Regions from separate parts of the Mesorhizobium sp. CA12 genome, predicted to be linked through region 3. Evidence: predicted binding sites of a transcription regulator. Region 3 holds the regulator's gene; each other region holds the start of a gene.
What was found. The regulator LexA, encoded in region 3, represses DNA repair genes until DNA is damaged. The targets are predictions, from matches to a motif close to TGTTCNNNNTGTGTTCNG.
Positions count from the first base shown of each region.

Region 1: the regulator LexA is predicted to act here: its motif matches at 1,883-1,900, upstream of LB520_RS17045 (DNA recombination protein RmuC).
Region 2: the regulator LexA is predicted to act here: its motif matches at 2,307-2,324, upstream of LB520_RS17205 (YifB family Mg chelatase-like AAA ATPase).

Region 1 covers NZ_JAIUHT010000009.1:186,091-190,266, reverse strand. The annotation lists gene LB520_RS17050 (GFA family protein) at 1-295, shown strand, start outside; gene LB520_RS17045 (DNA recombination protein RmuC) at 597-1,850, opposite strand; gene def (peptide deformylase) at 1,954-2,484, shown strand; partial or broken gene LB520_RS17035 (plasmid stabilization protein) at 2,593-2,721, shown strand; gene fmt (methionyl-tRNA formyltransferase) at 2,779-3,714, shown strand; gene LB520_RS17025 (GNAT family N-acetyltransferase) at 3,711-4,176, shown strand, end outside.
Region 2 covers NZ_JAIUHT010000009.1:222,437-226,612, reverse strand. The annotation lists gene LB520_RS17215 (DUF308 domain-containing protein) at 1-41, shown strand, start outside; gene LB520_RS17210 (TetR/AcrR family transcriptional regulator) at 72-668, shown strand; gene LB520_RS17205 (YifB family Mg chelatase-like AAA ATPase) at 687-2,216, opposite strand; gene LB520_RS29370 (glycosyltransferase) at 2,467-2,898, opposite strand; gene gshB (glutathione synthase) at 3,599-4,176, opposite strand, start outside.
Region 3 covers NZ_JAIUHT010000001.1:838,655-842,830, forward strand. The annotation lists gene LB520_RS04030 (ComEC/Rec2 family competence protein) at 1-1,640, shown strand, start outside; gene lexA (transcriptional repressor LexA) at 1,677-2,411, opposite strand; gene kynU (kynureninase) at 2,844-4,091, shown strand; gene LB520_RS04045 (alpha/beta hydrolase) at 4,139-4,176, shown strand, end outside.

The DNA.
Region 1 (4,176 bases), on a different contig from region 3:
AGCTTTTCGCGTGACGGTTCCGGCGCCGGAAAGCGACTACCGTATTACCCGCGGCGCGCCGAAGGTCTATATCAAGACCGGGTCGAGCGGCGCCAGGCGGGCGCAGGGCTTTTGCGGCGAGTGCGGATCGCATCTTTACGCGACGTCGGTGGGAGACGGCCCGAAAATCTACGGCATCAGGGTCGGCACGGCGCGTCAGCGCGAGGAACTCGTCCCGAAAAAACAGGTCTGGCACCGCTCGGCGTTGCACTGGCTGCCGGAATTCGAAGGCATGACGACCATCGAGGAGCAGTAGCATGTCGGATCGGCCCGCTGGCGGAAGCCTCGGCGATTGGCTGACTGTTTCGCGCCTTCGTCATCCTCGGGCATGACCCGAAGATCCATGCCGTGACCGATGTGAGGGGCTCGGCGGAGCAAAATTCCTAGCCGTCTCAAATGCGTTAGCTTCATGGCATGCATTCCAGGGTCTGCGCGCGTCGCTTCGCTCCTTGCCCCGCCTTGGAATGACGAAGTGATCGGCGTTCCAGCTAATCTCCAAGGAATGCGACCTCGCCATCGAAGGAAGAATCGATCGTTCCAACGTTGGCGTCGAGCGACTACTCGTCGCCCTCGACGACGCGCAGCCTGAGCTGTCCCGTCTTGGAGTCCGCCACCCGCGCGCCGGCGTCGGCCTTTGGCGCTGCGCTTCGCGCGGCCTCGGTCTCGCCTTCCGCGAATTCCAGCGCCTCGATCTTCTGGCCGCGCTTGGTCACCTTCGACGTCGACACCAGGATGTCGTCGATGTCGCGCGCCGCCTGGCCGAAATGTGTCTGCAGCCGACGTACCCGCTCGTCGACCCGCGCCACATCCTCCATCAGGCGGATGACCTCGCCCTGGATCAGATGCGCCTGCTCGCGCATGCGCGCGTCCTTGAGGATCGCCTGGATCACCTGGATCGACAGCATCAGCAGCGAGGGCGAGACGATGACGACGCGGGCGCGATGCGCCTTCTGCACCACCGCCTCGAAATTCTCATGGATCTCGGCGAACACCGATTCCGACGGCACGAACATGAAGGCGGTGTCCTGTGTCTCGCCCTGGATCAGGTATTTTTCGGCGATATCGCGGATATGCACCTCGATGTCGCGACGGAAAGCCTGGGCCGCCACCTTCTGCATGGTCTCGCCCTCGGCCGCGCGGATGGCGTTCCACGCCTCCAGCGGAAACTTGGCGTCGATGGCGAGTGACGGCGCGCCGTTGGGCATCCGCACCAGGCAATCGGGCCGGCTGCCGTTGGAGAGACTGGCCTGGAACTCGTAGGCGCCGTGCGGCAGGCCGTCGGCGACGATCGCTTCCATCCGCGACTGGCCGAAGGCGCCACGCGTCTGCTTGTTGGAGAGGATAGCCTGCAGCTGCACGACCTGGCCGGCCAAGGACTGGATATTGCCTTGCGCGGTGTCGATCACCGCCAGCCGCTCCTGCAGCTTGGCCAGGCTCTCATGCGTCGACCTGGTCTGCTCGGCCATGGTCTGGCCGAGGCGCCCGGTCATGGCGTCAAGCCGTTGTCCAAGCGACTGGGTGAGCTCGGCCTGCCGCGCCCCGAACACCTCGGCGATCGCCCCCATGCGCCCCTGCATCTCGGCCTGCGCCTGCATGATGTCGGCCATCCTCGCCTCGGCATCGCGGGCATGGTCGGCGGCTTCGGCAGCCGCCGCCGCGCGTGCCCCGGCCGCGCGCCACAAGGCGACGACGAGCGCCACAGACAGCGCAAGCAGAAGGATCGCGCCGAAAGCCAGCGCCTGGCCAAGCGTCACGGTCGTGGCGCCAAGCCGCGCGATGGGCTCGGAAAGGACGGAGGTCATGTCGTTCATTTGGGCAGCATAACCGATTCGGCCTCCTGGCACAGATCAAAACGTGAACAGGTCAAAGATGCCCCGGTTGACGCTTTTCAAGCGAGGTCTTAGGTGAGACGCCATGTCGATCAAGCCGCTCATCATCCTTCCCGATCCCGTCCTGCGCCAGGTTTCCAAGCCGGTCGAGCGCGTCGATGCCGATTTGCGCAAGCTCGCCGACGACATGCTGGAGACCATGTATGACGCGCCGGGCATCGGCCTCGCGGCGATCCAGGTCGGCGAGCCGCGGCGGCTGCTGGTCATAGACCTTGCCAAGGAAGGCGAGGAGCCTCAGCCGCATGTCTTCATCAATCCGGAAGTGCTCGAAAGTTCCGACCAGCGGTCCGTCTATGAGGAAGGCTGCCTGTCGATCCCCGACTATTACGCCGAGGTCGAGCGCCCGGCTTCGGTGCGGGTGAAGTATCTCGACCGCGACGGCAAGCTGCAGGAGATGCAGGCGGAAGGCCTGATGGCCACCTGCCTGCAGCACGAGATAGACCATCTCAACGGCGTTTTGTTTATCGACCACATCTCGAAGCTCAAGCGCGACATGGTGGTGCGGAAGTTCAAGAAGCTCGCCAAGGACAAGGCGCCGGGCAAGATAGTGGGCTAGGCGACGCCTTTCCGCGCCTGAAAGAACCCTGGATCATGATATCAGTCGAAGGTTTCGATGGGCGACACCCCGATCAGCAACATTCCTGAACCTGGCCCAAAGCCACAAGTCTCCACATGGGATGCGATCCGCAGCGCATTTGTGTCTGAAGACGCGATCAGCGACGAATTTGCCGATATGATGAATGAGATCGAGGCTCAGAGGAAGCGCGATTTCGGCCGCGATTTCGACGATTGATCGAGATTCGCGAAAGCAAGCGCCAAAGCGGGCGGTAGGAAAAGGAGCACATCCGTCATGCCGCTTCGCGTCATCTTCATGGGCACGCCGGATTTTTCCGTGCCGACCTTGCGCGCCATCGCCGAGGCCGGCCATGAGATCGCGGCCGTCTACACCCAGCCGCCGCGCGCCGCCGGCCGGCGCGGGCTGGAGCTGACGCCCTCGCCGGTGCAGCGCGAGGCCGAGCGGCTGGCGCTCGACGTTCGGACGCCGACGTCGCTGAAAAGCGAGGCCGAGCAGCAGGCTTTTGCCGCCTTGCAGGCCGATGTCGCGGTGGTCGTCGCCTACGGCCTGCTGCTGCCGAAAGCCGTTCTGGACGCGCCAAGGCTGGGCTGCCTCAACGGCCATGCCTCGCTTTTGCCACGCTGGCGTGGTGCTGCTCCGATCCAGCGCGCCATCATGGCCGGCGATAGCGAGACCGGCATGATGGTCATGAAGATGGAAGAGGGTCTGGACACCGGGCCGGTGGCAATGGTTGAAAAAGTCGCCATCGCGCCCGACATGACAGCCGGCGAATTGCATGACCGACTGATGATTCAAGGCGCCTCGCTGATGGTTGAGGCGCTCGCGCAGTTGGGGATAAATTGTCTGACATTTACCCAACAGGCAACGGCAGGGGTGACCTACGCCCGAAAGATCGATAAATCGGAGACACGCGTAGACTGGACGCGGCCTTCTGGCGAAGTCCACAATCACATTCGCGGCCTCTCGCCCTTTCCGGGCGCGTGGTGCGAGGTCGACATTGGCGGCCGCATGGAGCGGCTGAAACTGCTTCGTTCGACGCTCTCGGATGGCGTCGGCGAGTCGGGAGGAATTCTCGATGACCGGCTGACGGTCGCCTGCGGGACAGGCGCGGTCAGGCTGGTCGAAGTTCAACGGGCGGGCGGAAAGCCTGCCACTGCGCAGGAGTTTTTGCGCGGAGCCAAGATCGAAAAAGGAACGAAACTCACATGAGCATGATGTCGATACGCGCGGCGACGCCGCGGGATCGCGAGGCGATCCGCCTCGTCGAAGAACATGCCTTTGGCCAGCAGGCAGAAGCCGGCCTGGTCGACGCGCTTGTCACTGGCGGCGATGCCGTCGTCGAGCTGGTTGCAGAGGAAGACGGGCAGGTCGTCGGCCATATTCTTTTTTCGCGACTGTTCGTTCAGAACGGCACCAAGCAGTTCGCCGCCGTCGCGCTGGCGCCGCTGGCGGTCGAGCCGTCGTTCCACGGCACCGGCATCGGCGGCGCGCTGATCCGCGAGGCGCATGTCCGCCTCAAGGAAGCCGGCGAGATGCTGGCCGTGGTGCTGGGCGATCCGGTCTATTACGGCCGCTTCGGGTACGCCCATGCGCGCGCCGCAGGATTCGAGAGCGAGTATCAGGGCGAGGCGCTGCAGGCGCTGGCCTGGGGCGACGCGCCCGAGACCGGCA
Region 2 (4,176 bases), on a different contig from region 3:
TCAGCGATATCCTTCGCAAGTCGCCGCAGGCCGTGCGTTGAGATTTCCTCCGCCGGAGGTTAGGCATGTCCATGGACAAGCCCTCGAACACCGCCGATGACATACTGGCCGCCGCGCGACGCTTCATCGTCGCCGGCGGCTATAACGGGTTTAGCTACGCAGATATCGCCGACGTGGTCGGTATACGCAAAGCCAGCATCCATCATCATTTCCCGAGCAAGGTCGACCTGGTGCAAAGCCTGGTCAGGCGCTACCTCGAGGATGCCGTGACGGGCATGACGGAGCTAGAGCGCAGTGTGCCTGCGCCGCCTCAGTTGCTGCGCACCTATGCCGACTTCTGGGCGCAGTGCATCGAGGATGCGAGCAGGCCGATCTGCGTCTGCGCGCTGCTTGCCAGCGAGCTTCCGGCCCTTCCGCCTGAGGTGGCCGCGGAGGTCCGGGCCTATTTCCGGTTTCTCTCGGGGTGGCTGACCGGCGTTATCGAGCGCGGCGCCGCGCAAGGCACATTGACGATCGCCGCCGCGCCGCGCGTGGAGGCGGAAGCCTTCATGGCGACCGTGCACGGGGCGATGATTTCCGCGCGGGCCTATGGCGATGGATCGAGCTTCGCCATGATCCTGGCACCGACGCTGCAGAAGCTGATCCCGGCGCAGATTGAAGAGGGATGAAAGCCCGATACGCCCGCTTCACGCCGCCTGCGCCATGCGCTCCGCGCTCATCCTATAGGAGATCGCCTCGGCGAGATGGATACGGCCGACGGTTTCGCTGGCGTCGAGGTCGGCCAGCGTGCGCGCCACTTTCAGCACGCGGTGATAGGCCCGCGCCGAAAAGCCGAGCTTTTCGCTGGCGTCCCTGAGCAGCGTCAGCCCAGCGCTATCGGGCTTGGCGATCTCTTCGATGATGGACGGCGGGCAGTGCGCGTTGGTGGTGGCGCCCGCGCCCAGTCTTTCCAGCCTTTCGCGCTGCATGGCGCGCGCACGCGCCACGCGCTGCGCCACCGAAGCGCTCGTCTCGGCCTTGTCCGGCCGGATGAGGTCGCTTGCCGAGACCGCCGGCACCTCGATCCTGAGGTCGATGCGGTCGAGCAGCGGGCCGGAAATGCGCGCCTGGTACTCGGTGCGGCAGCGGTCGCCGCGCAGGCAGCGATAGCCGGGCTCGCCCGACATGCCGCAGCGGCACGGATTCATCGCCGCCACCAGCTGGATGCGCGCCGGATAGGTGACGCGGTGGTTGGCGCGCGCGATCATGCAGTCGCCGGTTTCCAGCGGCTGGCGCAGCGCATCCAAGGTCTGCGGCGTGAATTCCGGCAACTCGTCGAGGAACAGCACACCGTGATGGGCGAGCGAGACCTCACCCGGACGCGCGCGCAGCCCGCCGCCCACCATCGCCGCCATCGAGGCCGAATGATGCGGGGCGCGGAACGGCCGCCGGTCGGTCAGCTTGCCTTCGCCGAGCTCGCCGGCGACGGAAGCGATCATCGACACTTCGAGCAGCTCCTTCGGCGCCAGCGGCGGCAGGATCGAGGGCAGGCGCTGCGCCAGCATCGACTTGCCCGAGCCGGGCGGCCCGACCATGAGAAGGTTGTGGCCGCCGGCGGCAGCCACTTCGACCGCCCGCTTGGCGCTCTCCTGGCCCTTAATGTCGGCGAGATCCGGCAGGTCGCGCGCGGCAAGCTGGATGCCGGCCTCGGGCCGCGACAGCACCTGCGTGCCGCGAAAATGGTTGGCGACGGCAATCAGGCTGCGCGGTGCAAGGATGTCGAAATCCTTGCCTGCCCAGGCCGCCTCCGGGCCGCAGGCGAAGGGACAGATCAAGCCCTTGCTTTCGGCATTGGCGCCGATCGCCGCCGGCAGTGCGCCGGCCACGCCAGCGATGGTGCCGTCGAGCGACAATTCGCCAAGCACCACATAACCGGCCAGCATGTCGCCCGGGATGGCGCCGAGCGCCGCCATCAGGCCGAGCGCGATCGGCAGGTCGTAATGGCTGCCTTCCTTGGGAAGATCGGCCGGCGCGAGATTCACCGTCACCTTCTTCGACGGCATCGACAGGCCCGACGCATGCAGCGCCGCCTGCACGCGCTCGCGGCTTTCGGCCACCGCCTTGTCCGGCAGGCCGACGATCTGCATGCCGACCTTGCCCGGCCCGACCATCACCTGGACATCGACCGGCAAGGCCTCGATGCCCTGGAAAGCGACCGTGCGAACCCGCGCTACCATTTATCCGAACCCCCGGCCTCAACGCGCCCGCATTCACCATCGGGCCGCGAGCGCGTAAAGTCCAGACAACCATAGATTTTCGAAACACGCAAGAACATTACAGGAACATCTATCCGCGAAGATGATGGATTTCGGCCAAAGCTCCTTCTGGACTAAAAGGCCGAGGCGCGCCCGAGCAGCCGCTATCGCCGCGTGCTCTCGACCTGTTGAACAAGGCGAGCAGTCCCTCCGGCAATCGGGCTGTTGCCGTCTAGGCGGTGATGAAGGCATCGACCGTGCCTGAAAGCGATCGATCGATTGCGATGTGGGGTGGAAGCCACTCCATGACAGGATATCGGAAAGGCCAAGGCATGGCGAGCCGGCGCAAAGAGCCGCTTTCCAGAAAAATCTCATTTACAAGGTCTATGAACCGCCGGCGGTCTCGCTCAACTCGTTTCAAAGTTTGCGAACGAATGTAAGCCCGGGGGATTCGTCGCTCCTTCAGCGCTAAGACAGCCTCCGCGATGGATCGAGGGTCGGGTGGAACTGTAAGCGAATATTCGTCATCGAGATAAAGGTCTCGACCCCCATGGTTCGGGGTCGTGACAACAGGTAGCCCCGCGAGAAGATACTCTGTGCTGGCGAACATTGGTCCCTCTATTGCAGAGAGACAAATTCCCACGGCTGCACGATTTAGATGCATGTTCACATAAGCCGGCGCCAATCGAACAGGTTTGCCGGTGCTGTCAAACTCATTGATAAACACGTGACCCGGCGCGAGCTCCCTGTGCCGATTTATCCGCGCCCTTTCCGACTCCGTCGTGGATGACCCCACTGAATCACGATAAAAGACAAATGCACAACGCTCGATGCCAAGGGACAAGTCGTGGCGTTTCCACGAAGCCAGTTGCGCATTGTATATTGCATCGAATTCTACAGGGATGTCCTCGAGGGGCCTGAATATGTATTCGGAGGTTGTTGAAGTCTTGTTATGCAGGACGGCGGCCTCACCGGACTGATTCAAGAGATCAGCCTCGGCTTGTGTGTTGGATAGGAAGATTAGCGAGTGACGGGGGTTCCCAAGTCTATGCAGAACGGCATAGGTCCGGATCATTTTGACGCTGGAATTGTTTTCGATGGACCAGGTTGGCGAGATGAGAAACCAGGCACGGTGACTGCGTGGAAGGAGAGGCATGTGACTTGCCAATCCAAGGGGCGTACCGGACATTCCCGAATAGGATATGAACGGATCATCCGACAGCAAACTTGCCTGAAGAGCAGGTTGCGACTTCGCGGAAGAGTACCACCCTTTCCGGAGATAGCGGCGATGACGCAACATTGCTCCGACAATCTCGGATACGGTAGGAGGCCGATATCCGTGCTGCAGAGTCAACATGCGGCAATTACGCGGCCGATTTCAGCCGCTTCCCCTCAACGCAATCCCAGAACAGGCTGGCGATATCCGCGCCACCAAAACGCTGCACTTCGCGCACGCCGGTCGGCGAGGTGACGTTGATCTCGGTCATATAGTCGCCTATCACGTCGATGCCGACCAGGATGAAGCCGCGCTCCCTGAGCGCCGGTCCGATGCGGGCGCAGATCTCGCGCTCGCGCTCCGTCAGCTCGGTCTTCTCGGCGCGGCCGCCGACATGCATGTTGGAGCGGGAATCGTGCTCGGCCGGCACGCGGTTGATGGCGCCCACCGGCTCGCCGTCGATCAGGATGATGCGCTTGTCGCCCTTGCGCACGTCCTTGAGATAGCGCTGCACGATATAGGGCTCGCGGAACAGCTGGCCGAACATTTCGAGCAGCGAGGCGAGATTGCGGTCGGCCTCGTGCAGATGGAAGATGCCGGCGCCGCCATTGCCGTAGAGCGGCTTGACGATGATGTCGCCGAACTCCTTGCGGAAGGCTGCCACTTCCTGGGGATCCTTGGTGATCAGCGTTTCCGGCATCAGGTCCGGGAATTCGGTGACGAAGA
Region 3 (4,176 bases):
CGACCCCGAGTGCGCCAACGGAGGTGCCGTTTGGCGCACGCGTGGCATCGGCCGTAGAAAACGGACGCGAGGGAATTGCCGACCACATCAGGAGCAGCATCGGCGGTTCCGAGGGCGAGATCGCGGCGGCGCTGATCGTCGGCGTTCGTGCCGGCATTCCGGACGAAATCAACGAGTCGATGCGGCGGACCGGCATCTACCACATCATTTCGATCTCGGGACTGCATATGGCGCTGGTCGCCGGCACGATCATGGTCCTGCTACGCGGCGCCTTCGCGCTGTTTCCGGATTTCTCGTCGCGCCGGCCGGTGAAGAAATATGCCGCTGGCATCGCGCTGGCGTCGATCGCCGCCTATCTCGTGATCTCCGGCATCGTGGTGGCGGCCGAGCGAAGCTTCATCATGCTTGGCGTGATGCTGGTCGCCGTGCTTTTCGACCGCGCAGCGCTGACCATGCGCAACCTGGCGATCTCTGCCATCGCCGTCATCCTGGTCTCGCCGCATGAAGTGGTCGGCCCGAGCTTCCAGATGTCCTTCGCCGCCACCGCCGCCCTGGTCGGCGCCTATGCCGGCTTTGCCGACTATCGCGCCGGCAAAACGACCGCGCCGCCGGCAAAGCGTTCGTTTCTCGGGTTCTTATCGCGAAAACTGGCGATTGGAGCGGGTGGCGCCGCCGTGACGTCGCTCATCGCGGGCAGCGCAACATTGTTGTTTGCCATCTGGCACTTCCAGCGGGTGTCGCCGCTCAGCCTGCTGGCCAATCTGGCGGTCATGCCGATCGTCTCATTGGTCGTCATGCCGTTCGCCGTGCTGAGCGCGCTGGCCATGCCCTTCGGCTTCGACGGTCCCTTCCTCTTTGTCATGGGCAAAGGCCTGACGGCGATGATCGCCATTTCGGCATGGATTTCCGAGCGCTCACCGGTCGACGCCGTGGGGCTGATCTCGATTCAGTCGGTGCTGCTGGCGACGGTCGCGCTGGTCATCGCGACCATGGCTACCACTTGGCTGAGGCTTGCCGCCGTACCTTTCGCGCTCGCTGCGCTGCTGGCCATTCCGCACGTCCGCACACCGGACGTGCTTATCTCGGAGGATGCGCATCTGGTGGCGATGCCGATCGGCGGCGGCGAGCTTGCCGTCAATCGCGAACGCTCCAACGAGTTCACCACCGACAATTGGAAACGGGCGCTGAAAGCCGAGGAAATCGTGCCGCCGGAAAGGTTCGCCAAAGATACGCTGGACATTGCCGATCCCGTCGACCTGCCGCCCGGCTCGCCCTTCTATTGCAGCGGCGATCTCTGCATCGGTCGGCATCCTTCCGGCGCGATCGTCGCGCTCGCCGAGACCCGCGACACCGCCCGGCCGGCCTGCGGCTTCGCCGACCTCATCGTCATCAACGACGCCACGGCCTATAACCCGTGCCGCGATCCGCGTGTGCTCGTCGTCACCAAGCGGCAGCTGGCGCGCGACGGCAGCGCCGCCGTTTTCTTCGATCCGCAATCGGCAACCGCGCGGCCAACCGTCCGCTACGCGGTCGTAGAACCATACCGACCCTGGCACGAGCAGCGGAAATACACGCGCGAGGCGAGGGGACTGGCGCCCTATAAGCAGCCGGAAAAACCAGCCGCCGCACCGGCCCAATAGATTGTCGTCCGGGCGAAGAAGGCCGGGCAGTTCTGCTCAGTAGCGGCGGATAAGTCCGACGAGCTTGCCCTGAACCTTGACCCGATCCGGTCCGAAGATCCGGGTCTCATAGGCCGGGTTGGCGGCCTCGAGCGCGATCGAGGCACCCTTGCGGCGGAAACGCTTAAGCGTCGCCTCCTCATCGTCGACCAGCGCCACCACGATCTCGCCCGGGCTTGCCGTGTTGGCATTGCGGATGATGACGGTGTCGCCATCGAAGATGCCGGCCTCGATCATCGAGTCGCCCTTGACCTCCAACGCGTAATGCTCGCCGCCCATGATCATGTCCGGCGGCACCGAGATCGAATGCGTCTGGTGCTGGATGGCGTCAATCGGCACGCCGGCGGCGATGCGGCCCATCACCGGAATGGATACGGCCGCCGCGGCCTCGTCGTCATTGCTTGGTCTCGGAGTGCGCGATGGCGTCGTCGGCTTGACCTGGCGACTGAGATTGCCTTGGCCGCCCTGGATGACGCTTGGCGAAAACTTCTTCGCGGCATTCAGGCCAGGCGCGATCGAGTCGGGCAGGCGCAGCACTTCCAGCGCGCGCGCCCGGTTCGGGAGCCGGCGAATGAAGCCGCGTTCTTCCAGCGCAGTGATCAGCCGATGGATGCCGGACTTGGAGGCAAGGTCGAGCGCCTCCTTCATCTCATCGAATGATGGAGGAATCCCGCTCTCCTTCAGGCGTTCATGGATGAACATCAGGAGTTCATGTTGTTTGCGCGTCAGCATCGGCGGCCCCCACGGGTTCTGAAACCAGAATCAGAAAAACAAACCCAGAACAAACACTATCTGTTCCAGTTGTGTTCCGCAACCGTTTAAAGTTTAGTGAATTTGTTAAGGCTGCCGAAACAATGTCGCATCCGGTGACGGCCGGCTGCCCCTCCTGGGGCAGCGGCATTGATTCCGCTCGATTTTGGAGTTCCCCTTAAGCTGAAATACAACCCGACACGATCACGAAGCAGTGGTTGGGATCACGTCGGCTCGTACCGTAAGCGCGTGGCACCGTGAACGAAACGAACCCAAAATGCCAACGTTGGCGAAGTTCCGATCCGCAGTCTTCGCCGTCTATGGACCAGCTAACATAGGACCAAAGGTTCTTGCCCTGTCGCCGACGGTGGTGAGACAACCCCCTTGGCCAGATCGAAATGGAGCGGCAGCACAATGAGGGGAATTCCTGATCTCGCCGAAGTCGAGGCGATGGATGCCGCGGATCCGCTGCGCGCCATGCGCGATCGCTTCGTCTTGCCGGAAGACGTCATATACCTCGACGGCAATTCGCTGGGCGCCGCTTCGATCGACGCCTTCAGCGAGATCGAGACTGCCGCGAGGCAGGAATGGGCGCGGGATCTCATCCGCGCCTGGAACACCGCCGGCTGGTTCGATATGCCCATCGAGCTGGGTGACCAGCTAGGACGGCTGATCGGCGCGAAACCCGGCCAGACGGTCGTTTGCGACACGACTTCGATCAACATCTACAAGGTCCTGCATGCGGCACTTGCAATGCGGCCCGAGCGTTCGGTGATCGTTGCCGAGGACGACAGCTTTCCGACCGACCTCTACATGGCGGAAGGCGTCGCATCGACGCGGCCCGGCACGGTGCTGCGGCTCGAAGGCGCAGATGCCCCGACGATTGAGGAACTGGTTGACGATCGCGTCGCGGTCATCCTGGTCAACCACGTCAACTACAAATCCGGCCGGCTGCGCGACATGGCGGCGCTCACCCGCAAGGCTCATGAAGCCGGCGCGCTGATCGTGTGGGACCTCTGCCACACGGCGGGTGCGCTGCCGGTTGATCTCGACGGCTCGAATGCCGATTTCGCCGTCGGCTGCACCTACAAGTATCTCAATGGCGGGCCGGGCTCGCCAGCCTTCATCTACGCCGCGAACCGCCACCACCGCGACATTCGCCAGCCACTCAGCGGCTGGTGGGGCCATGCCCGGCCTTTCGCGTTCGAGCAGGGCTACGCCGCGGGCACGGGCATCCGGCGGTTCCTGTGCGGAACGCAGCCGGTGCTGTCGATGCGCGCGCTGAAAGGCGCGCTGGATATCTGGAACGACGTCGACATGACGGCCGTGCGGAGAAAAAGCGTCGCGCTGACGGACCTGTTCATCCGGCTTGTCGAGGCCAGATGCGGCGGCTTCGGTCTTGAGCTGGAGAGCCCGCGCTCACGCGCCGAGCGCGGCAGCCAGGTGTCGTTCGCCCATCCGCATGGCTACCAGGTGATGCGTGCCTTGATCGAGCGCGGCGTGATCGGCGATTTCCGCGCGCCATCCACCATTCGTTTCGGCTTCACGCCGCTCTATGTCGGCTACCGCGATGTCTGGAATGCGGTCGAGGTGCTGCAGGACATCCTGCGCACTGGCATCTGGCAAGACGCGCGCTTTGCCATCAAAACAACCGTTACCTGACTTTCAATCGGCGATGCCGAACAAATGACCTGATCGCGGAGACACCGTTGCTGGGACATCGTATTGTCGACTGGGATGACGCCTA